One region of the Phascolarctobacterium sp. Marseille-Q4147 genome, then DNA from elsewhere that is predicted to be linked to it. Evidence: riboswitches for the same ligand, from Rfam matches in the RefSeq annotation. Region 1 holds a riboswitch; the other holds the start of a gene.
The links. A riboswitch is a leader RNA that binds a small molecule or an ion and turns the genes downstream of it on or off. The one in region 1 is predicted to bind glycine.

Region 1 (11,606 bases):
ATGTGATGGCGCTATTGCCTATCATATGTCATTGACTTTTACCGGAGTATTTTTTGTATACTCCGGTTTTTTATTTGCTTATAAATAATTAATGGGAATTTAAAGGGAGATGTTTGAATCATGTTGGAAATTTTGAATGAAATTGATGCGTTTGTCTGGGGACCGCCGCTTCTGGTACTTTTGGTTGGTACCGGTATTCTGCTGACCTTCCGTTTGAAGCTGCTGCAGGTTTTCAAGCTGCCTCAGGCTTTGGGCCTGATCTTCAGTGCCAAGAACGATGGCAGCGGTGATGTAAACAGCTTTAAAGCATTGTGTACCGCACTGGCTGCAACTGTCGGTACCGGTAACATCGTTGGTGTTGCAACCGCAATTAAAGCCGGTGGCCCGGGCGCATTGTTCTGGATGTGGATGGCAGCCTTCTTCGGTATGGCAACCAAATATTCCGAATGTCTGCTGGCTGTAAAATATCGTACCGTAGATGCTAACGGCAATATTTCCGGTGGCCCGATGTACTACATTGAAAATGGCTTGGGTAAAAAATACAAACCTTTGGCTGTTATGTTTGCCGTATTCGGTGTTCTGTGCGCATACTTTGGCATCGGTACCTTTGCTCAGGTAAACTCCATTGTTGAAATTACCCAGATTTCTGCAGGTATTCCTGTTGTTTACACCGGTATTGCTCTGACTGTTGTTGTTGCTGCTGTAACCATCGGCGGTTTGAAATCCATCGCAACTGTTGCTGCAAAGGTAGTTCCTGCTATGGCTCTGCTGTACTTCCTGACTACTGTCGGTATCATGATTGTTTTTGCAGACCAGGTTCCTGCTGCAATCGCAACTGTACTGAATTCTGCTTTCACTCCGACTGCTGCTCAAGGCGGTTTCCTTGGTGCAACCGTTATGCTGGCAATGCGCAGTGGTGTTGCCCGCGGGGTATTCTCCAACGAATCCGGCTTAGGTTCTGCTCCTATCGTAGCTGCTGCTGCTAAAACCAAATGGGCTGCAGAGCAAGGCTTGGTTTCTATGACCGGTACTTTTATTGATACTATCATCATTTGTACTCTGACCGGCTTGTCCTTAGTTGTCAGTGGTGTATGGTGCGGACCTTTAAACGGTGCTGCAATGACTGAATCTGCCTTCACCATGGCGTTCCCTGCATTTGGCAGCATTCTGCTGTTGGTTGGCCTGGTACTCTTTGCTTTCACCACTATCCTTGGCTGGAACTACTACGGTGAACGTTGTGTAGAATATCTGATGGGCGTAAAGGCAATTCTGCCGTACCGCATTATTTTCATCTGTCTGATTGCCTGCGGTCCTTTCCTGAAGCTGGAAGAGATTTGGGTTTTGGCGGATATCGTTAACGGCCTGATGGCTATTCCTAACTTAATTGCTTTGATTGCTTTGTCCGGCGTAGTTGTTGCCGAAACCAAGGCTTATCAGAAGCATCTGGCTGAAGAAAAGAATAAATAAGTAAGCCTAGTATTTCATCTTTATATAGCAAAGCGGCGTTGTGCGACTCTCCCCAGAGTTCCCACAGCGCCGTTTTGTTATAAAAAAATCAATAAACATACTTTAGTTTACAGTTTTGCATGTATGCGTGTATACATTGCTGTAAGCTCTTGAATTTTGTTTAATATGTGTTATAATCAGATACATAAGTAAATAATGAGTGGATGAAGTACATAGGAGAAGGCAATGCCTACCGAAGGAGCAAAACTCTCAGGTGCTTATAAAAAGCAAGAACCGTGTACAGACACAACTCTGGAGAGTCCCTTGAATGGGCGCCGAAGGTGCAAAGATGTGCGTATACACATCCTTATCTCTCAGGCCAGTGGACGGAGCAAAACAACAATTATAGCATAGCTATCAGGGCCGCTGACAAACCGGAGTATCAGATAATCATACTCCGGCTTTTTATTTACTTAGGGAACTTTGAAAATGAGAGGGGAAATCATCATGTTGGAAACATTGAATGCAATTGATTCGTTTGTCTGGGGTCCGCCGCTACTGGTGCTGCTTGTAGGTACCGGCATTATGCTGACTATTCGTTTAGGCTTGTTGCAGGTATTGAAGCTCCCGCAGGCATTGAAGCTTATCTTCTGCGCTAAGAATGAAGGTCATGGTGACGTAAACAGCTTTAAAGCATTGTGTACCGCACTTGCCGCAACTGTTGGTACCGGTAACATTGTTGGTGTTGCTACCGCAATTAAGGCCGGTGGTCCCGGTGCTTTGTTCTGGATGTGGTTGGCTGCCTTCTTCGGTATGGCAACTAAATATGCAGAATGCCTGCTGGCTGTAAAATATCGTACTGTCGACGCTAACGGCAATATCTCCGGCGGTCCGATGTATTACATTCAAAACGGCCTCGGCAAGCAATATAAACCATTGGCAATTATGTTCTGTGTCTTCGGTATCATGTGCGCATACTTCGGCGTAGGTACCTTTGCTCAGGTAAACTCCATAGTTGAGATTACCAAAATCTCTGTTGGTATCCCGGTTATCTACACCGGTATTGCTCTTACCGTATTGGTTGCTGCTGTAACCATCGGCGGTCTGAAATCTATCTCTAATGTTTCTTCTAAGGTTGTTCCCGGCATGGCGGTAATTTACTTCTTTACTACCTTGGGCATTTTAGTTAGCTTTGCAGACCAGGTTCCGGGCGCTATCGCACTGGTTATTGAAAGTGCCTTCACTACTACTGCTGCACAGGGCGGTTTCCTTGGAGCAACTGTTATGCTGGCGATGCGTAATGGCGTTGCCCGCGGCGTATTCTCTAACGAATCCGGCTTAGGCTCTGCTCCTATCGTAGCAGCTGCTGCCAAAACTCATTGGCCTGCTGAACAAGGTCTGGTTTCCATGACCGGTACCTTCATTGATACTATCATCATCTGCACCATGACCGGTTTGTCCTTGATTGTTACCGGCGTTTGGAACGGCGATCTCAATGGTGCTGCAATGACTAATGCAGCCTTCAGCTCTGCATTCCCTGCCTTTGGTACTTGGTTACTGTTGGTTGGCCTGGTGCTCTTCGCCTTCACTACTATCCTTGGCTGGAACTACTACGGCGAACGTTGTGTAGAATATCTGATGGGTGTTAAAGCAATTCTTCCGTATCGCATCGGCTTCATTATTCTTGTAGCTGTTGGCCCGTTCCTGAAGCTGGAAGAAATCTGGGTTATGTCCGATATCGTTAACGGTCTGATGGCTCTGCCTAACCTTATCGCACTGGTTGCACTTTCCGGTGTAGTTGTTGCTGAAACTAAAGCATATCAACAACATCTCAAAGAAGAATCTGAGCTGGTTCCGGCAAAATTAGCCGAAGAAACCAATCATTAAGTTTTCCCAATTAATTTTATATAGGCAGCGGCACTGTGAGACTCTCCCCAGAGTTCCCACAGTGCCGCTTGCCTTTGCGCTTGCACAAAAGTTAGCGGTATGCTAAACTAGCCTTAGAGAGATTACTTACAATCTTTTAAATCAAATGTATCAGTAACCAACTACGTGTATATTTTTCGGTGTGCCGGTTGGTTTGTCAGTATCAGTAGATGAAAGGAAGTGTGCAATGAGCATTATCGGTAATATTATCTGGTTTTTATTTGGCGGTATTTTAGCAGGCATTATCTGGTATCTGGTAGGTCTTGTGTGGTGTTTGACAATTATCGGTATTCCTGTCGGGCTGCAGTGCTTTAAGCTGGGACGCTTGAGCTTCTTCCCCTTTGGTAAGGACGTAGTTTTGAGCGGCGAAACAACCTCATTACTGTTAAATATTTTTTGGCTGATTTTCGGTGGTATCGAACTGGCAATTACGCATGCTGTTTTTGCTGTTATTTTGTGCTGCACGATTATCGGCATTCCCTTCGGCATGCAGCATTTTAAGCTGGCTAAGCTGGCATTGCTGCCGTTTGGCGCACAGATTACGGATAAATAAGCATTAAACTTAAATGCAAGAATAGTTCATGCAGGAATTTTATTCACGATTTCTTCAAAACTTTGCCCTTGCTATGTCACAGCAATATAGTATACTATGAGTGTAGCAAGAAGTTGCTACACCCTTCCCATCAAATTCATCATAAACAGCTTTCCTAAGAGAAACAGCCTGCAATATCCCCTGCAGGCTGTTTTCTCGTTTACTGGCAAGACTGCTGCTTTTTTATCATAAATTTGCAGTAGTCTTTCTTTTTACTGGAAAATACTTTCTGATATTGGTAAAATAAAGGTTATAGTATTGTTAGTTATAATGGGGGGACTGAAAATGATCTTTTTGGCAATGATTCTGTTAGGCTGTCTGCTTGGCTTTGCCGGTGCAGGTGGTGCAGGCTTAACGATTACACTGCTTTCTGTAGGCTTTGGTGTGCCGATTCATACTGCGCTTGGTGTTGCGCTGGCTGCCATGTCATTTACGATGCTTTCCGGTGCCGTAAGCCATTTTCGTGAAGGTGATGTACTGTTGCGCCTTGGGCTGACAACCGGCGGTGCCGGTATGCTGGGAGCGTTTGCCGGCGCACGTGTTTCTGATGCCTTGCCGGGAGATATTTTATCAAAAATGACAGCAGCCTTGATGCTTGCATCATCGGTATTGCTTTACTTTATTCTTTTCCGTAAGGATATGCTGGACAGCTTTGTGGCAAAGCATGCATCGAAAGCAGAGGGCGCAAGCTTTTATGCACATGCGCTGACAATCGGTGTAGTTACAGGCTTTTTGAGCGGAGCCTTCGGTATCGGTGCGACAGCTTTTATCCAGATAAGCCTGATGCTGTTTTTTGGTGTATCGCTTTATCATGCCATCGGTACAACGATGCTGGTTATTTTGCCGATTTCTGTTTCCGGCGGTTTAGGATATTTAGTCAATGGTCACCTTGATTTTTATATTTTTCTTCAGACCTTGGGGGGACTGACTATCGGCGCATATTTGGGTGCTAAGCTTACGCGTCTGGCGTCGCGCAATACTTTGCGTTATATTGTTCTCAGTATGCCGACCATAGGCGGACTGATGCTTTTATTTAAGTAAAAAATAAGCCGTAAACGTGCTTTAGCGTTTATGGTTTACTTTTTTAGCATTATGGTTAACCTTGCAATAAAAGAAGGTTGACTAATCTTTTTATCACGTATATAATTAGTAAGTACACGAATTTATGATGGAGGCACTGTTGTGATTAGTATAAAGAATTTGAAGCATTACTATACAGATGCTGATGGCAATGAGGTAAGGGCGCTGGATGGCGTAAGCTTGGAGATTAAGCAGGGCGAATTTGTTGCTGTTATCGGCGCTAACGGCAGCGGTAAATCTACGCTGGCACGTCATTTGAACGCTTTGCTGCTGCCGACTGACGGCACTGTGCTGGTAGATGGCATGGATACTGAAGATGAAAATAAAATGTGGGATATCCGCCAAAAGGTGGGCATGGTGTTCCAAAATCCCGATAACCAGATAGTTGCTGCGATTGTGGAAGAGGACGTGGCCTTCGGTCCGGAAAATATCGGCGTACCGGGACCGGAAATACCGAAGCGTGTAGCAGATTCATTAGCTGCTGTAGGCATGACGGAATATGCCAAGCATGCACCGCACCTTTTGAGCGGCGGACAGAAGCAGCGTGTGGCTATAGCAGGTATTCTGGCGCTGCAGCCGGAATGCATTGTGCTGGACGAGCCTACAGCGATGCTTGACCCGCAGGGACGCAAGGAAATCGTGGGCACTGTACGTAAGCTCAATGAAGAAAAAAATATGACTATAGTTTATATTACGCATTACATGGTGGAAGCACTGGCTGCTGACCGCGTAGTTGTTATGGAAAAAGGTCACATCAGATTTATGGGTACTCCGCGTGAGGTTTTCAGCAGAGTGGATGAGCTGGAGGCCTTGGGACTGGAGGCTCCGCTGGCAGCGAAGGTAGCCAGCGAGCTGCGCAAAAACGGTGTAAAGCTGCCGCAGGATATTATTACAGATGAGGAGCTGGCGCAGGCATTATGTCAATAAAACTTTCTAATATATATCATACATATTCCAAGGGTACGCCGTTTGAACGCCTGGCACTCAATGATGTGTCGTTGGAGATTTCCAAGGGCGAAATAGTTGCCATTATAGGACACACCGGCAGCGGCAAATCTACCTTAGTACAGCATTTAAACGGCTTGTTGAAGCCGGATAAGGGAAGCGCAAGCATTGATGACATTGATATTACTGCTAAGGGTGCAGAGGCCAAGACTGCACGCCAGCAGGTTGGCATGGTATTTCAGTATCCCGAGCATCAGCTGTTTGCGGAAACTGTTTTTGAGGATATCGCTTTCGGCCCGCGCAATAAGGGCTTTGCCGAGGATGAGGTAGAAAAGCAGGTGCGTGAGGCTATGGCCTTCGTCGGCCTGGATTATGATACCTATGCGCAGCGCTCTCCGTTTCAGCTGAGCGGCGGCCAGATGCGCCGTGTAGCTATTGCCGGCGTGGTTGCGATGAATCCTGATTATCTGGTATTGGACGAGCCTTCCGCAGGCCTGGACCCACGCAGCCGTAATGCAGTATTCAAGGAAATCATGTCGCTGCACAAAAGTCGCGGTATTGCGATTGTGCTGGTAACGCACAGCATGGAGGAGGCAGTAAAATATGCTGACCGCCTGCTTGTTATCAACGCCGGCAAGGTGCTGTTCGACGGCACTCCCGCAGATATTTTCAAGCAGCATGCCGATGAGCTGGTTAAGGTTGGCGTAGACGTGCCGCAGGTTTACAAGCTTGCGGATTTGCTGCGTAAAAACGGCCTGGCAGTGAAAGAGAACATTAAGGACGATATGAGCCTGATTAAGGCGATTAAGCAAGCAAAGGGGTGGAAATAATGCTGACAGATATAACCTTAGGACAATATTTCCCCGGTAACTCCTTTATCCATAAGCTTGATCCGCGTACTAAGCTGTTGGCTACCTTGATTTATATCATTGCTATTTTCTTTGCGGCAACGCCGTTGGCTTATGGCATTTTGACCGCCTTTGCAGCTGTGGTAATTCTTATCTCGAGAGTACCGTGGGTGCTGGTTTTCAAATCTCTGAAGCCTATCTGGATTATCGTTATTCTTACGATGCTGATTCATATGTTTACCGCTCCCGGTGAGCATATTGTTTTTACCTGGAAGTTTTTGAGCGTAACTGCCGAAGGTATCGACATGGGCGTAAAGATGGCAGTTCGCCTGATTCTGCTGCTGCTGTTTTCTTCGGTGCTGACCTTTACGACATCACCGATTGTACTGACAGACGGTATTGAAAATCTGCTGCGTCCGTTCAAAAAGCTGGGTGTCCCTGCGCATGAGCTGGCTATGATGATGACCATTGCTTTGCGCTTTATTCCTACATTATTGGATGAAACAGACCGCATTATGAAGGCACAGACCTCTCGCGGAGCTGATTTTGCCAGCGGCAATATCTTCCAGAGAATGAAAAATATGCTGCCTTTGCTGGTACCGCTGTTTATCAGTGCCTTCCGTCGTGCCGATGAACTGGCTGTTGCAATGGAAGCACGCTGCTATCGCGGCGGTGAAGGACGTACACGCATGCACGAGCTGGTATATGCCGGCCGCGATTATCTGGCTTTTGCTTTGATTATTATACTGGCGGTTGGCCTCGCAGTATTGCGCTGGGGGAATGTATGCGTACAATAAAGCTGGTTGTAGCCTATGACGGCAGTGCCTATCACGGCTTTCAGAAGCAGAAAAACGTGCAGACGGTGCAAAATGTTTTGGAAGAAGCGTTGACTATGCTGTGCGGCGAAAAAGTAGTAACCGCAGGCAGTGGGCGCACGGATGCAGGCGTGCATGCTTTGGCACAGACGGTGACCTTTACTACGAACGGACGCATTCCCTGTGCTAATCTGGTGCGTGCGGCGGCAAGCCTGCTGCCGGAGGATATCGTGGCAGTGAGCGCTGAGGAGATGCCGGAGGGTTTCCATGCGCGCTTCAGCGCAAAGTGGAAAACGTATCATTACAAGCTGCTTGTCAATGAGCACGTCAATCCCTTTATGGTGCGTTACGCCTGGCAGCTGCGTCAGCAGCTTGAGGTGAAGGCCATGAACGAAGCGGCGGAGCTGCTGCTAGGAACGCATGATTTCAGTGCCTTCCGCAGCAGCGGCAGTGTTGATACTTCTCCGATAAAAACAATTTATGCTGCCAAGTGGCAGCAGCAGGGAGAAGAGATTCTTTTCCGCATCAGCGGTGACGGCTTTTTGTATCACATGGTACGCAACATAGTCTGGTCCCTGGTACAGGTGGGAATGGGCAAGCGCACGGTGCAGGATTTTGCTGCCGAGCTGACGGCACAGCGCTGTGAATTCCTGAACGAGCCTGCTCCGGCACAGGGTTTATACCTGGCGGAGGTCGGTTATCGGGAGTATCCGCAGTTTTAAGGGAAAAACTCTTGGAAAATGCTAAAATTTTAACAAAAATACTTGACTTAAACTCTTAAGTTGCGTATAATATATCTACGTGATTTTCCGCTTGATTTCACTAGCCCCGAAATACGGTGAGAAGATCGCAACGAACTGTATATTTGGAAAATATCTAGGAGGGACATAAGCGATGAAATCTTTTATGGCTAATCCGTCTAACATCGAACACAAATGGTACGTTGTTGACGCAGCTGATAAAACTCTGGGCCGCCTGGCTGCAGAGGTTGCAAAAGTCCTGCGCGGTAAACATAAACCGACCTTTACCCCGCACATGGACACCGGTGATCACGTAATCATTATCAATGCAGATAAGGTTGTTCTGACCGGCAAAAAACTGACTCACAAAATTTATTTCCGTCATTCCGGTTATCTCGGCGGCGACAGCTATGTAAAAGCTGGCGACATGCTGAAGAAAAACCCTGTAAGAATGGTAGAGCTCGCTGTTAAAGGCATGATTCCGCACAACAGCCTCGGCGCTCAAATTTTCTCCAAACTTCATGTATATGCTGGCAGCGAACATCCGCATGCAGCTCAAAAACCTGAAGTAATGGAAATCAACGTTAGATAATATCCGGGAGGGAACAAATAAATGGCAGTAGTTACTTATAACGCAACTGGTCGTCGTAAATCTTCTGTTGCTCGCGTTCGCCTGGTTCCGGGTGAAGGCAACATCGTTATCAACGACCGTGAATTGAACAAATACTTTGGTCTGAAAACCTTAGAGCTGATTGTTAACCAACCACTCGAAGTTACCGAAACCAAAGGCAAATATGACGTACTCGTTAACGTAAACGGCGGCGGCATTTCCGGCCAAGCTGGTGCTATCCGTCACGGCATTGCTCGCGCACTGCTGAAAGTTGACGCTGAATTCCGTCCTGCACTGAAAAAAGCAGGCTTCCTGACTCGCGACCCGCGCGAAAAAGAACGTCGTAAATACGGCTTGAAGAAAGCTCGTAAAGCTAGCCAGTTCTCCAAACGTTAATTTTTGGTTTACTGTCAAGCACCAATCACAAACACAAATCGCACAAATTACTCCGCAACTGTTGCAGTTGCGGAGTTTTTGTATTGTCTGTGTTCTTTGGAATATATATGGAAAATTTTTTAAAGTGTCCTTAATGCATGGAATTTAAGGTACGTATGTAACAGGTATGTAGCGAGTATGTAACGCATATGCAACAAACTATATTGAATTTATAGCTTCTAATAGCTGTTCCAATGTCTTATGAGTGTAAATCCTTTATGTCATACCAGAGTAGTAGTGTCAAATAATCAGCTTCTAAATTTTTAAATTTACATACTTGTTATCAGGTTTGTGTTGTGGTTGCTGTGAAATAAATGAACTATGATGAAGTTATTATTAATAGTATATTTTAGGTATACAGGGTAGTGCGTAGCAATCAGGGCGCAGTGTATGCGTAAATTATTCTTTGCAAATATACAAGTATCTTTGTATTTGTTTTTTACGTTAAATAAGTACGATTTTTATTTTCTTTTTCTTGATTTTTATGTTAGTAAAAAGTGTTTAATGATTTGGCAAAAGCAATAGTAGATTACACATAAATCTATGTTTTGCAAATTTAGCTATTTATAATAGTTTAGGACTAGCAACATTCTCCTTGATTTGATATAAATTCGTTAGGATAAGACCGTTACAGTTTGTTAGAATAATGTCATAAGTTTTAATGTATTACTTTCTTTCTAGTATTTGAAAACAGCATTCCCACTTATAATCTAAGCGAGAATGCTGTTTATTCATTAAGCGTTTCGTTCACGGTCATATTTTTCAAGAGCATTTAATATATACATAAGCCCCATATGGGTTGGTGTGCCCTGATAAACTGGTTGCCAGTTAGCGTTAGGACGGAGGGTATCTTCCATCAGTTCCTTTGTTGATATTTTTCTTACAACAGTCCTAGTGCATCTAGATTTTCCCATGTACACGTTATACTCAATATTGTTACTAATTACTCTATCATTTTGGTTGTCCCATTTCCATATTGTATAGTCAATCGTTTCTTTCTCTGTTGCTAAAACAATACTTTGAGTATCAATAAAAATTTTTTGATTATAAAATTCTCCTATATCTACAAATCTATTACCAGCAAGAGCTGTCGAAGAAAAAATTAGTGCAATCAGAGTTAATATTAAAATTATTATTTTTTTCATTCTATCAACCTCTTATCTATAAAGAATATCAAGTTCCAATTTGTCTACTTTTTTCTTTAGAAAAAATAAGTCAGCACGCAAAGCTTCTATTTCGTTTGGTCCGCTTGGACATTCTATATCTTCAAGGCGGCTTTCTATGCTATCTAATCTCTTGGTAATATCTGCTGTGTCTGATATATTCTGCTTTATACTAGATATATCAGAACAAGCTTCGCTGGCTTCATATCTGGCTTTGTTTACTTCACTCATTAGAGAAAAAATCATTCCTAATTGCACAATAGCGATAAGCAATAATCCAATAATTAGGTTTGTTTGATATTTGGTTATAACTTCTTTCACCATCAAATCCTCCTTATAATATCATTTATTTTCAGCGATTTAGTAATTTCATATTTTTTAATTCATCTCTGTGGACTTCCGCGTAGCATGTCTAGTACTCCTATCGGTAATTTTGATTCGGGAAAAGCAATAATAGTTACCGTATAAGCGTAGGCTATTATTTTTTTGTTTGAAAATATCATCACGTAAAGCCAGGTACATTTCCGTTACTGTCATATGTTTAGTATCATCGGAAGTCTTTCCTTTGAATATCGCAAGTAAGATAAATAGAACGTAGAAAAGAGTAATACTCCACACAGTAAAGTAAGCAACAGGACTTATAATTTTAATTATAATTACAAATGGAATTAAGGATAATACAAATAAATATAAATTATCTACATTCCTGTATAGATAACTTACAAATTTAATTGTAGCAACTGCTATTACGCCTTGCACAACGGCCATATAACCGGAGCCAAAGCATGAGCCGAACGCAAATACAAAGCAATAAAAGTAAAAAAGTTCCGAGCATCTTCCTAGCACAATCTATCTTTCTCCTATATATGTATTAATAGTAAAAATTGAGCATTTATTATACTATAATTGTCACGTCTTGTGCCAATGGCATAGTAAAGATTGTTCAGTAGATCTTTTTGTATTGCATGCTCATACTGTCACTGCCAACTGTGATAACAACTAAGTT
Region 2 (11,606 bases), 890 kb from region 1:
CCGTGTGGAACATTACCTCTGATGCTAAGCAGCATGTAAACAAGCTTACCTCCTCTGATGCTGTCAGCAAGAGAAACTTTGTAAATGTCGGTGCAGGTGATATTACTATTGATAAGTATGCCGGTAATACTACCTTTGTTTTCCAACATACTGCTGAGAATCCGGCAGATTTGACGGGTGGTAATGTTACTATTAAATCGGCAGTGCCTTCTGATATCCTTTCAACCGGTATTGGCGATGGTACTGAAACAGAGGAGGTTTTAGGTCATTCCGATTCAACGGTATATCTGCAGACAGCTGCTGACGGTATAAATACGGAGGATACAGGGCTTGTTAATCAAGTACTGGATAATTTGGCTAAAAAGCTGACCTATTCTGCATATGTAGATGGTGAGCGTAATTTGAGCGGCAGAGTAGAAATTGCCGAAGGCCTGACAAGTTCTTCTGTTGCTAAGTATTATAGTAATATTACCTTTGATGAGAAAACCGGTCAGGCTAAAAAGGAAGAAAAAATATATAATCCATATGTTGGAGTAATGTTCGGCGATGAAAAGGCGGACTCAGCGGCAGGCTATAAGGACGTTATTAGCGGAACAGCTGATGGTAAGGATTTGAAATACACATTTAATGATAATGCGATGGTAGAAGTAAAGCTTAATGAAATGCCGAAGGGTGTCTGGGGTAAAACATTGTACTGTGCTGCCATCAACAACTATGGTACTGCTCCTTATAAATCCAGTGCGTTTACAGCTAAAGGCGGACCGTCCTACACTATTGATATGCAGGGACATAATTTGAGCGTTGTGTTTAATGCTTTTCCGCAGCCAAACAGCACAGGCGATCAGCCTATGTGGACAGCAGCTGCTATCGGAGCTTATAGAGAGGGTACTATTACGATTGATAACCCCGGTGCAGTTTATCTGGAATCCAGAAACAACTACTATTATGGCAGTGCTATCAGAGCGTCTACAGCTGCTGCTACCGATACCGGTGCTCATGTTATCATCAATAACGATAACAGCCGTGACCATGCTGTTACTATCCGCGGCGGAATTCCTACTCCTGCTTACGAACTTGACTGGCGTGCATTGGAAGCAACAAGCATGTTTAACGATGCGACTAAGGAAAACTCCAATACTATTGATATCAAGGGACTTGTAGATATCGAAACCGAAAAATCTGCAGCTATTTTTGCTCGCCAGGGATATAGCAAGGTCAGTGTTGGCGGTGGTCGTATTTTTGCGGATAAGCATGAATCTATCTGGACATCCGGAGAAAACACCATGGTTAATGTTAATGTTCTTGAGGATGAGAATGGTAACGTAACCGGTGCAGGTAATAATTATGTGCAGATTACCGGTGATGTACGCACTTCCACTGATTTCTATGGTGAGGGCGGTACTATTAATATTGGCCTGACTACACCTGATTCTTATCTGCATGGTCATTTTTACGGACCGAGAGATGAAAATACTAAATTTAATAACAACCTTTGGTTGTCCAACGGAGCTGTTTGGGATAACAAGGGATTGCTGTTCCATCCGTGGTCGGGTCCGGAATATACTACTTCTCACGAGAGTGTAATTAGCAGCCTCTATGGTGGCAATACTGCGGAAACAGCCGGTAATATTTATCAAAATGAAGCCAAGGACATCAATATCAAAAATCTGTCCGGTTATGTAAACGCATATCTGGCACATGAAAATGGTGAAGACGGCAACGCAAGCTTTGATGCTTTGGGTAATATTGTTATTGATAAGGCAACTAAGACTGACGGCAAGAATGCAGGCATTACACTCTATACCGACCGCAGCGGTATTGATACCAGCGACCAGGATAAGGTAGTCAATACACTTTCCGCTCTGGGAAGAAAGCTGGTTTATAACGAAGCAGTTGCTACTGAGGATAATCCGACACCGGAAATTAATCTGGATGGCAAGGTTGGTATTGCCGAAGGCCTGACAGCAGGTTCCGTGGCAATCCGTCTGGCAGACCTGGACTTCAACAAAGAGAACGGCGAAGGCAGCCTGATTGCAGGCAGCATTCATACTCCGGATGTATATGTACCTATCATGTACGGCAGCAAGGAAACTGCTATGATGAAGGGTGCAAAATCTGCTATGGCTTCCACCGCAATGCTGTGGCGTGCAGAAAACAATGACCTGATGAAACGCATGGGCGACCTGCGTCTGTCTGAAGGTGAAAGAGGTCTGTGGGCAAAATACTACGGCGGCAAGTACGAGATGGACAGCCAGAATACTGATTTCAACCTGAAATATAATGCATATCAGTTAGGCTATGATGCAGATGCAGGCAACGGCTGGACAGTCGGTGCAGCAGTATCCTACAACGATGGTGATGCAACCTATGGCAACGGCCGCGGTGACCTTTCCGCTTACAGCGCAGGCATCTACGGTACCTGGAAGAGTGAAGACGGACAGTATGTTGACATCATCGCTAAGTACAGCAAGCTGGATAATGACTACGAGGTATTCAATGACAGCGGTCACAAGCTGAGCGGCGATTACAAGACCTGGGGTACCAGCATCAGCGCAGAATATGGCAAGCGTTTCGAAAATGACAACGGTTTCTATTTTGATCCGAGCGTAGAGCTGACCTTGGGACGCATCAACGGCAAGGATTACAATGCGCACAGTGATTATCTGGACAGCGTTGGCGTGAAGAAGGATATGCAGGTAGAGCAGGATGCGTTCAATACGTTGGTAGGCCGCGTAGGCTTCCGTCTGGGGCAGAAGCTGGATAATGCAAGCTACTTTGTAAAACTGGCAGCAGCACATGAATTCAGCGGTGACTTTGACACTACCTTCCGTGCAGTGAACGAGCCTGAAGGCAGAACCAGTATTGATTTTGGCGATACCTGGTACGAAGCACAAATCGGCGGTACAGCTAAGCTGAGCAAAAACAGCCTGATTTATGCAGACTTTGAACGCAGCTTCGGCGGTGACGTTGAAGAGAAATGGCGTGTGGACGCAGGCTTGAGATTTACGTTCTGATTTCTCATCTGTATAATATGTAAAAAGCAAGGAAGGGGGAATCCCTGCCTGCTTTAGAAAGTCGAAAAAGGTCGCTGCAAAGCGGCCTTTTTGATTATGGAAATTAATTAAGCTGTTAGCATGAATATAGCCAGATAATAAGCCAAGCACTGCGACACGTTGTGTTGTATTGCTTGGCTTTTTTTGATGATGTATAAATCTTTTATAGCTTATATGCAACCAGTTTCTGTACTTAGTATTTAGATTTGCAGAGGATTAAATGGTACTGTCAATAGTTTTGCGCAAATTTCTTCAGACATCCTAGCAGAAGTTTAGTATATAAGTTTAACGGTTAGTGCACTTCACCGTTAAATATCAACTAGCTTCTGCTTGAGATACCTTTGCTTATTAAGTTAGCTGTATTTTAGTTTATGGAGTTAATTTTGTTTTGGCTTCATAACATTATTGTTACGTCACGCAGCTTTTTTATCTTCCATGCGGGATACGAAGATGGTGCCTGCAAGGTCACCAAGGCAGTTGTTGGTAGTAGTACCCATATCAAAGATATGATAGAATGCTGCAATAATACCAACGATTTCAGTAGGTAAGCCAAAGGCCTCAACCATGATAAACAGTTTTACGATACCGCTGCCAGGAATACCGCCGCCACCGGTAGAGAGGATAGCAGACATACCTACGATTTTCAGCATTGTAGGAATATCAAGCGAATGTCCTACGACCTGAGAAATGAAGACGATTACGCAGCCATAAAGGATAACGCTGCCATCATAGTTCATCTGGGAGCCTAATGGGATAGTGAAGCTGGAAATACGTTCCGGAACACCGAATTTTTCCTTAGCAACTTTAATGTTTACAGGAATGGAAGCTACGCTGGAACAGGTTGTTAAGGTATAAATCCAAAGCTCCATGGAATCTTTGATGAAGCGGAAGGGATTAATACCGTTAGAAATCCAGAGAATACCGCCGTAAACCAAAATAACGTGAATGATGCACGCAAGATAATAGGTACCCGCTAAATATGCCATGCTTGTAAATAGACTTGCACCATATTTAGCAAAGGAATCAGCCATAAGGAAGAAAATACCGATAGGAGAAGCCTTCATAACCATGGTGATAAGGGAGAATACCATATCACTTACAGCTGCAAAGCCTTTTTTTAACATTTCTTTGTTTTCTTCATTTGCAACTTTCATGATAGCAATACCGAAGAATACTGCAACAATAAGGGTTTGAAGAATGTTGCCTTTAGTGAAGGTAACGAAAATGTTAGTAGTAAACATATCAGTAAAGAATTTTGCCATAGTTATGCTAGTGGCTGCAGCAACTTTTTTCGATGCAAGACCGGTAAAGTTAGCAATTTCGCCGGGACGGATAATTTCCGTGACTGTAAGACCAATGACAGTTGCTACAAGTGTTGTCAGCACATAGTAAGCTATAATGTGACCAGCAATTCTTCCTAAAGAACTTAAATTCTTCTGAGAAGTGATACCGGTGATGATAGTAAAAAATACCATTGGAACTACAATCATCTTTACGCAGTTAAGCCAGATGGTACCGATGAAGGCTACTTGCTTCATTATATCACCACAAATAAGTCCGGCTAAGGAGCCGATAATCATGGCAACAAAAATCTGAGTCGTCAAACTAATTTTCTTTCCACCAATAGTCATGATGCGTCCTCCTTATAAGCTTTTATCAAGCTCCAAAATAATATTTGCAGCAGCTTTGGCATCTTCTGCCGTAATACCTTTGTAATATACTAAACGCACGCAGGTTTTGAGCACTGTTTTGATTAAAAGGCCCTTTTCTTTTGCCATTTCGCAGAATCTTGAGGGCGATACTGAAGCTCCTGCCAAATCCAAAACCAGAATGTTGGATTGCACTTCTTTTTGCAAGGAAATATGCTGTAATTTGCCTTGTAATAAAGAGGCTGTTAAACGTGCATTCTCAATATCCTCAATCATGCGGCTGATGTTATGCTTGAAGGCATAAATACCGGGTGCAGCAAAAACACCGCCTTGGCGCCATCCGCCACCCAAAATCTTACGAATTTCTCTACCTTCATCAACTTTGGCTTTAGTAGAGCACATAAGAGCACCAACAGGAGCGCCGATACCTTTAGAAATGCAAACCATTACAGAGTCTACGTATTGGCAGATTTCTTTTGCGTTTACGCCTAGGGATGCAGTAGCATGGAAAAGTCTTGCTCCATCCATATGAATTTTGGCTCCATATTTATCTGCCACAGCACGGAGCTTTGCCATCTCCTCTACGGGAATTACATAACCGCCTGAAAAATTATGAGTGTTTTCTATGCAGATTAGTTTTGCTCCGCTTTCCTTCAAAAGGTTATCAATGGCATCAATATCAGGAGTGTTATTAGCATTAAATGGATATTTTATGGGCTCCATACGACAAAACTGATCGGAGAAAAGGAACTTTTCGGTTAACAACATATGCTGCTGTTCGTGTACCAGTACTTTTTCGCCAGCTTTGGCCCATAAGAGAGCACCTACAGTATTAGCGAAAGTTCCGGTAGGACAAAGCAAGGCTGCTTCTTTACCAGTAGTTGCCGCTACCAGATCCTCTAATTCATTGATAGTCTTATCTTCACCACGATTATTTTTGTCAGTACGTCCATCATCTCCGAGCGGAGCTGTTAAAATTGCTTCTAGCATTGCTCGGTCAGGCATTGTAAGGGTATCACTTCTTAAATCAATCATGTATTCACTCTCCTTAAAAAATATAAAAACCTCTAGTTTTTACTCTAGAGGTTATAGTCTGGTAATAGCTATAATGCTCTGTCCTTTGGCCTGAGAGACTCAAGAATTACTTCTTTTCCACCTTCGGCGCCCATAAGGGACTCTCCAGAGTTGTGCAAAGCTTTCTACTGAAATATTGAGAAATGGTGCTTTGCACTGCATATCAATCACTATATATAATATATCTTATAATCAGTGACTTGACCAATACTAAAAACTATGTTTTAATATACAAAAAAAGCTATATTATTTTTGCCGGAAATAGCTTGTTAACAGTGTTTTTCGATGGTATAGCAGAAGTAGAAATTAAGTTGTAATTATTTGTGTATTTATTATTCATGGTATTGGCGAGGCAATTATGGAAAGAGTTATGGAATATATTTTGGCTATTGCAAAATTCAAAAGCGTATCCAAGGCAGCAGAAAATTTATTTATCAGCCAGCCTGCCTTAAGTGCAATAGTAAAAAAAGAAGAAAAACGACTGGGTGTTGAACTTTTTGATAGGCAATACAAGCCTCTGCAGCTTACAAATGCAGGAACTATATATGTTAATGCAGCTAAGAAGATAAAAGATATTGAAGAAAAAATGCTTTACGACTTAAATTGTAAAGAGCAGAATGGTGTTAGAAAAATAACAATAGCAAGCTATGCTTTTTTGTTTACGCATTTTCTTGCGAATTTTGTTGAGAAATTTAAATCACAGCTTTCACGTGACATAGAGATAGAGCTCATTGAGAAGCGTACTGAGGAAGCGCTTCCAGGAATACAGAAAGGCATTTACGATTTTGCCATTACGACTCATCAGAGGCGCGTTAAAGGCTGTTCTAGTGTACCTTTATTAAAGGAAAAGGTAATTATTGCCGTACCTAAAAGCTATGCGATTAATAGTTACATAAAAAAATACGCTTTAAGTTATCAGGATGTAGTTGCCGGAGCTGCAAACAGTGATAAGTATAGCAGCGTTTCCATCAGTTATTTTGCTGATTATCCTTTTATTTTACATGTAAAAACTAAAGAAATGTATCGTAGGGCTCGCAAAATATTCCGCAATAGCGGCATTAATCCTAAAGTTGTTTCATATATGGAGGATTTTCTGTTAATGTATTTCGTTGCGAATTCCGGTCAGGGGATTATTTTTATGCGAGAGGCTATGATACAATATATGGAGCCATCAGATAAGCTGGTATTCTATAAAGTAAATGATCCGGCAACAGTATATAATGTTAATGTGTATTACAGGAAAGAAAGTGAAAATAAAAAAGAAATAAGAGCATTTATAGATAGCTGTAATTCTTATTGGAATGCTAATTATAGTGAGGAGAGCTTAACATGAATATAACAGTATATCTTTCCTCGTCGACAGGCAATCATTCTAACAAAAAGTCCCTGGCCTTACCTTATGTAAAGTCAGGGATTTATATTATCTGCAGCCAGATTTGTTTTTATATAAAAAAGATTGAACCAACAGGCCCAAGTGATGCGACTTACAATGCCGCACTTATGCCTAAGGGTTCAAATCTTGTTTATCGTATTTAGTTATAAGGATGACAGTTCGGACATCCGCTGCATCACTCCGGAGTACGAGCATCAACGGTTGATGCCAATCGACACTCTTCCAACAATTAAATTATATCATGTGATTTAAAGCTTGTAAATAAAACTAATGTTAGCGGATTAAAAAATATGATAGAAAAAACTTTTATCGAGGATGAAATAGCGGAAAGACAGGCTAACGGTGAAAGCTACGACGATTTGGAAGAGCGGCGTAATGATGTGCAGGACGAAATAGAAAATATCAAGGATGAGGGCTGAGGCTTTCGGCAAAATCCGCACATAAACTTTAAGCTCGCAAGTGAGTAAGTTTTTATCAATGGCAAAAAAAGCGTAGCTGTTATACATGCATAAAGTATGTTGATAGCTGCGCTTTTCTTGTTGCTTGTAACGCAGAAAAAACTTATTTACTTTTTTTTAGAGTGTATTCACTTATTTGACATAGACAAAATCTGTCGTTGACGTGTGATATACTAAGGATAAATCAGTGCTTAAGTGAAAAAGTAACACTGAATTGTCAGCGTATTTTTGGGAATACTGTTTAGCGGAATTGCTGCGGAAGGAGGGTGCTGCTCATGGCTTTTAATGAGTTAATAAAAAACTTTGATAATATACGGCAGCTGATGCGTGATTTTTATGTCTTTGGCTTTAAGAGCAGAGCCGATTTTGCGGATAAAAGCGCACGCAGCTATGACAACGAACGCAGACGCATCGAAAGCTGGCTGGGTGAGTATATGTATTTCCGCCAGAATGTCGGCGGTAAGAACTGCTTTATTTCTGTAGACAGCAGAAAAATCCGGCATAATCCTTTTTATAAAGCATTAAAAGCCAAAAGCTTTACGGCGAATGATATCATGCTGCATTTTTTCCTGCTGGACATTTTGCAGCCGGGGGAAAAATTTACTCTGACAGTGCAATATGACAAGGGCGATGAAACTGAAATGCTTTTCCGTGTGCTGAGCTTTGGGCCGACGGTTAAGGTGCGTGAGCCGGAAGCGTTTAAGGAGCTTATCAGGAAAAAGCTGAGGGAGCAAATGCAATGCAGCGCAGAATTTTAAGTGCGCATGTTTTTTTCCATGATTATACCTTGCTGCTGTGTCAAGATTAACATAACAACAAGCAATTTTTATAAAACAGAACAGATAATGGAGGAATAAGCATATGGAAAGATTTGTAAGCTATGAGAAAATGTCGAAAAAACAGCAAAAGATAGTCAACGCCTCCAAACGAGGCAACTGGGGAAATGTGAAGCCGATTACTAAGGTCAAGGCTTCGGCAAAAGTATATAATCGTAAGAAGAAGCAGAACTCCGGAGACTATGGCTATAGTTTCGGGAGTTTTTCTTTTGCGTGAGGCGGAGAGTTTATGAGTAAGAGTTTGAATGAATGGAGCAGATTTTTGGCGCTGGTGCTGCGTCATAAACCGGAAGCAGTCGACATTGAGCTGGATGTGCATGGTTGGGCGCAGGTGGAGGCGCTGCTGGTTGCCTTTAACCGGATAGAAGCATTTAATATGCTTATGCTGGAGCATATTGTTGCTGAAGATGATAAGCAGCGTTTCGCATTCAGCGAGGATAAGAAGAGAATCAGAGCGAATCAGTGGCATTCCATGAAGGTTGATGTGGAGCTTCGGGAGGCTGTGCCGCCGGAGCTTTTATATCACGGGACTGGCGTTAAATATGTTGCGAGTATCAACAGGCAAGGTCTTAGGGCGAAGCAAAGGCTGTATGTGCATTTATCCTCAAATACGGAAACAGCGCATAATGTAGGCAAAAGACATGGAGAGCCGTTTATCTACACAGTGTTGGCAGGCGAGATGGCAAGAGCGGGCTACAAGTTTTACCTTTCAGCCAACGGTGTGTGGCTTACGGAAAGCGTGCCCAAGAAGTTTTTACGGGATTAAGTAAGGTGATTGATATGAGAATTTTATTATTGATGCGTGGTGTGCCGGGCTCCGGCAAGAGTACGTTTATAAAAGAGCAGGGGCTGGAGCCTTATACATTGAGCGCAGATGGGTTACGCCTGTTATATGCTTCGCCGATGCTGAACAAAGCAGGCAGATGGTGCATCAGCCCGCATTTTGACAAGCAGATGTGGCCGTTTTTGCTGCAGACACTGGAGGAGCGCATGAAGCGAGGCTGCTTTACGGTCGTGGATGCCACCAATATCCGTGGCAGAGATATGACTGCGTATAAAAAGCTCGCCAATGAGTATAAATATCGCATTTATGTGGTTGATTTTACTGATATTACCATAGAGGAAGCAAAGAAAAGGAACCTGTTGCGTGAGGAATACAAACAGGTTCCGGAAAATGTTATTGAAAGAATGTATGCTCAGCTGGCGGATAATAAGGTTCCGTCCGGTATTACCGTAATCAAACCGCAAGAACTGGCGCAAATCTGGTACAAGCCACGCGATTTATCTGCCTATAAAAAGGTAATTCATATCGGTGATATTCATGGCTGTTATAAGCCGCTGAAGGAATATCTTGAGGCAATCAATCCGCAGAACTACTATATTTTCCTTGGCGATTATATCGACAGGGGCAGCGAGAATGCCGAGGTTCTGCAATTACTGCTGCAGCTTGCAGCGTTAGATAACGTTACACTGCTGGAGGGCAACCATGAGGCTAACTTGCGGGATTACGGCTTGCCGGATGGCATTGCTTCGAAGGAGTTCCGCATGCAGACGGCACCGGAGCTGGCGCAAGCAGGCCTGAGCAGGAAGGCTGTATATAATTTTTACAGGAAATTATCGCAGTGCTTCTGCTATACATATCAGGGGAAAAAGGTTTTGGTAAGTCATGGCGGTTTGGCGCGGATGCCGGAGAATTTATCCTTGGTGGCAACAGCGGAGCTGATTTACGGTACCGGCGTGTATGAGGATGCGTTGGACGTTGATATGTCTTTTGCTAAGCACGCAGCTGCAAACGAGTATCAGGTTCACGGACACCGCAATTATGAGGGTGTGCCGGCGGAGGTTAACGAGCATTGCTTTAATCTGGACGGAGCGGTGGAAATGGGCGGTCAGCTGCGGGCGCTGGAGCTTAGCGAGGATGGCTTTGTGACGAAGATGATTGCTTCGAGCAAGCTGCTATGAATATCAAAAGCTGAAATTGAAGCGAGCCTGGAAAATCAGATTTTTGGCATCACGAAGGCTTGCGTGTTATTGAAGCTATGTATCACCCGGAAAATTGTGTGGCAGATTTTTTTGGCTTTAATATAGAGTAATATAAAAAAGGACCTAATAATATTAGTTGATAGCTAATTTTATCAGGTCTTTTTGATTGCGCAAATTTTCTAAAGTAACGTTTAAGCAAATGCATTACATAGACAATGGCTTATGTACTATACGCTTCCGTATTTATATTTCTATAGCAGAGTGAATGAGTATCTGATTTATAGTAATTACGCCAAAGTACATAGTAAGTAGTTGGTTTTAGTATGCGCCTTTTATAGTACATATCAAAATAAAATTTATTTTGATTAATAAGAACAATAGTTATTGAAACTGAATTTATTATAAAGCCTATTAAGACTGTAATTGCAGTAGATAAAAAACAGTTGACTGCCATGCTGCTATTTGGTTTATAATACTGTCAACGATATAATATATCGTTAGTATTGCTACGAATAGAAAAGTAGTATTTGATATCAGAAAGGGGCTGTAGTATGAGTACTAAGCGAGTTAGTAGTACATTAATGATGTTATTTGTTTTAGGCAGTTCTATGAATGCTTTTGCACAGAATAATGATGTACTCGATGAAAATGTTGTTTTAGATGAAATGGTAGTGTCGGCTACACGCAGTGAAAAGAAATTATTAGATACTGCTGCCAGTGTCAGTGTTATCACTGATAAAGATTTAAATAAGATGCATATCAATAATTTAGATGAGGCATTTGTCAAGATTCCTGGAGTGTATGTAGGTCGTTTAAGCGGAATTGGTTCTACTCCTTCTCAGACAGTTATGAGAGGCGTAAACGCAGCGAATTCAGTAGCTGTATTAGTTGATGGTGTTCAAGTTAACGATTCCTATAATGGTTCCGTAACATGGTCTGCTATTCCTGTAGATATGGTAAAAAGGGTAGAAGTACTTCGTGGACCTGCATCTGTTCTTTATGGTGGTAACGCACTTGCCGGTGTAATTAATATTATCACTAAAGATGTGGATAAAACATCCGTCAATTTAAAATTGTCATATGGATCTAATAATACTCAAAATCATAGCTTATATGTTGCCGGAAAAGCCAGTGATAAATTAGATTTTAATGTTAACTAT

Region 2: it holds a riboswitch for glycine, as region 1 does, so the genes downstream of both, KAH19_RS08345 (low specificity L-threonine aldolase) here and KAH19_RS01305 (sodium:alanine symporter family protein) in region 1, are expected to answer to the same signal.

The regions. Positions count from the first base shown of each region.
Region 1 covers NZ_CP072874.1:293,137-304,742, reverse strand. The annotation lists gene KAH19_RS01310 (sodium:alanine symporter family protein) at 121-1,467, shown strand; glycine riboswitch at 1,749-1,846, shown strand; gene KAH19_RS01305 (sodium:alanine symporter family protein) at 1,954-3,333, shown strand; gene KAH19_RS01300 (YccF domain-containing protein) at 3,560-3,925, shown strand; gene KAH19_RS01295 (sulfite exporter TauE/SafE family protein) at 4,250-5,005, shown strand; gene KAH19_RS01290 (energy-coupling factor transporter ATPase) at 5,147-5,971, shown strand; gene KAH19_RS01285 (energy-coupling factor transporter ATPase) at 5,962-6,819, shown strand; gene KAH19_RS01280 (energy-coupling factor transporter transmembrane protein EcfT) at 6,819-7,634, shown strand; gene truA (tRNA pseudouridine(38-40) synthase TruA) at 7,622-8,374, shown strand; gene rplM (50S ribosomal protein L13) at 8,547-8,984, shown strand; gene rpsI (30S ribosomal protein S9) at 9,006-9,398, shown strand; gene KAH19_RS01260 (hypothetical protein) at 10,172-10,582, opposite strand; gene KAH19_RS01255 (hypothetical protein) at 10,595-10,924, opposite strand.
Region 2 covers NZ_CP072874.1:1,788,292-1,799,897, forward strand. The annotation lists gene KAH19_RS08335 (autotransporter outer membrane beta-barrel domain-containing protein) at 1-3,014, shown strand, start outside; gene KAH19_RS08340 (dicarboxylate/amino acid:cation symporter) at 3,467-4,684, opposite strand; gene KAH19_RS08345 (low specificity L-threonine aldolase) at 4,697-5,737, opposite strand; glycine riboswitch at 5,806-5,895, opposite strand; gene KAH19_RS08350 (LysR family transcriptional regulator) at 6,135-7,109, shown strand; gene KAH19_RS08355 (hypothetical protein) at 7,106-7,312, shown strand; gene KAH19_RS10990 (hypothetical protein) at 7,460-7,588, shown strand; gene KAH19_RS08360 (WYL domain-containing protein) at 7,903-8,385, shown strand; gene KAH19_RS08365 (hypothetical protein) at 8,489-8,680, shown strand; gene KAH19_RS08370 (RNA 2'-phosphotransferase) at 8,693-9,229, shown strand; gene KAH19_RS08375 (metallophosphoesterase) at 9,244-10,425, shown strand; gene KAH19_RS08380 (TonB-dependent receptor) at 10,998-11,606, shown strand, end outside.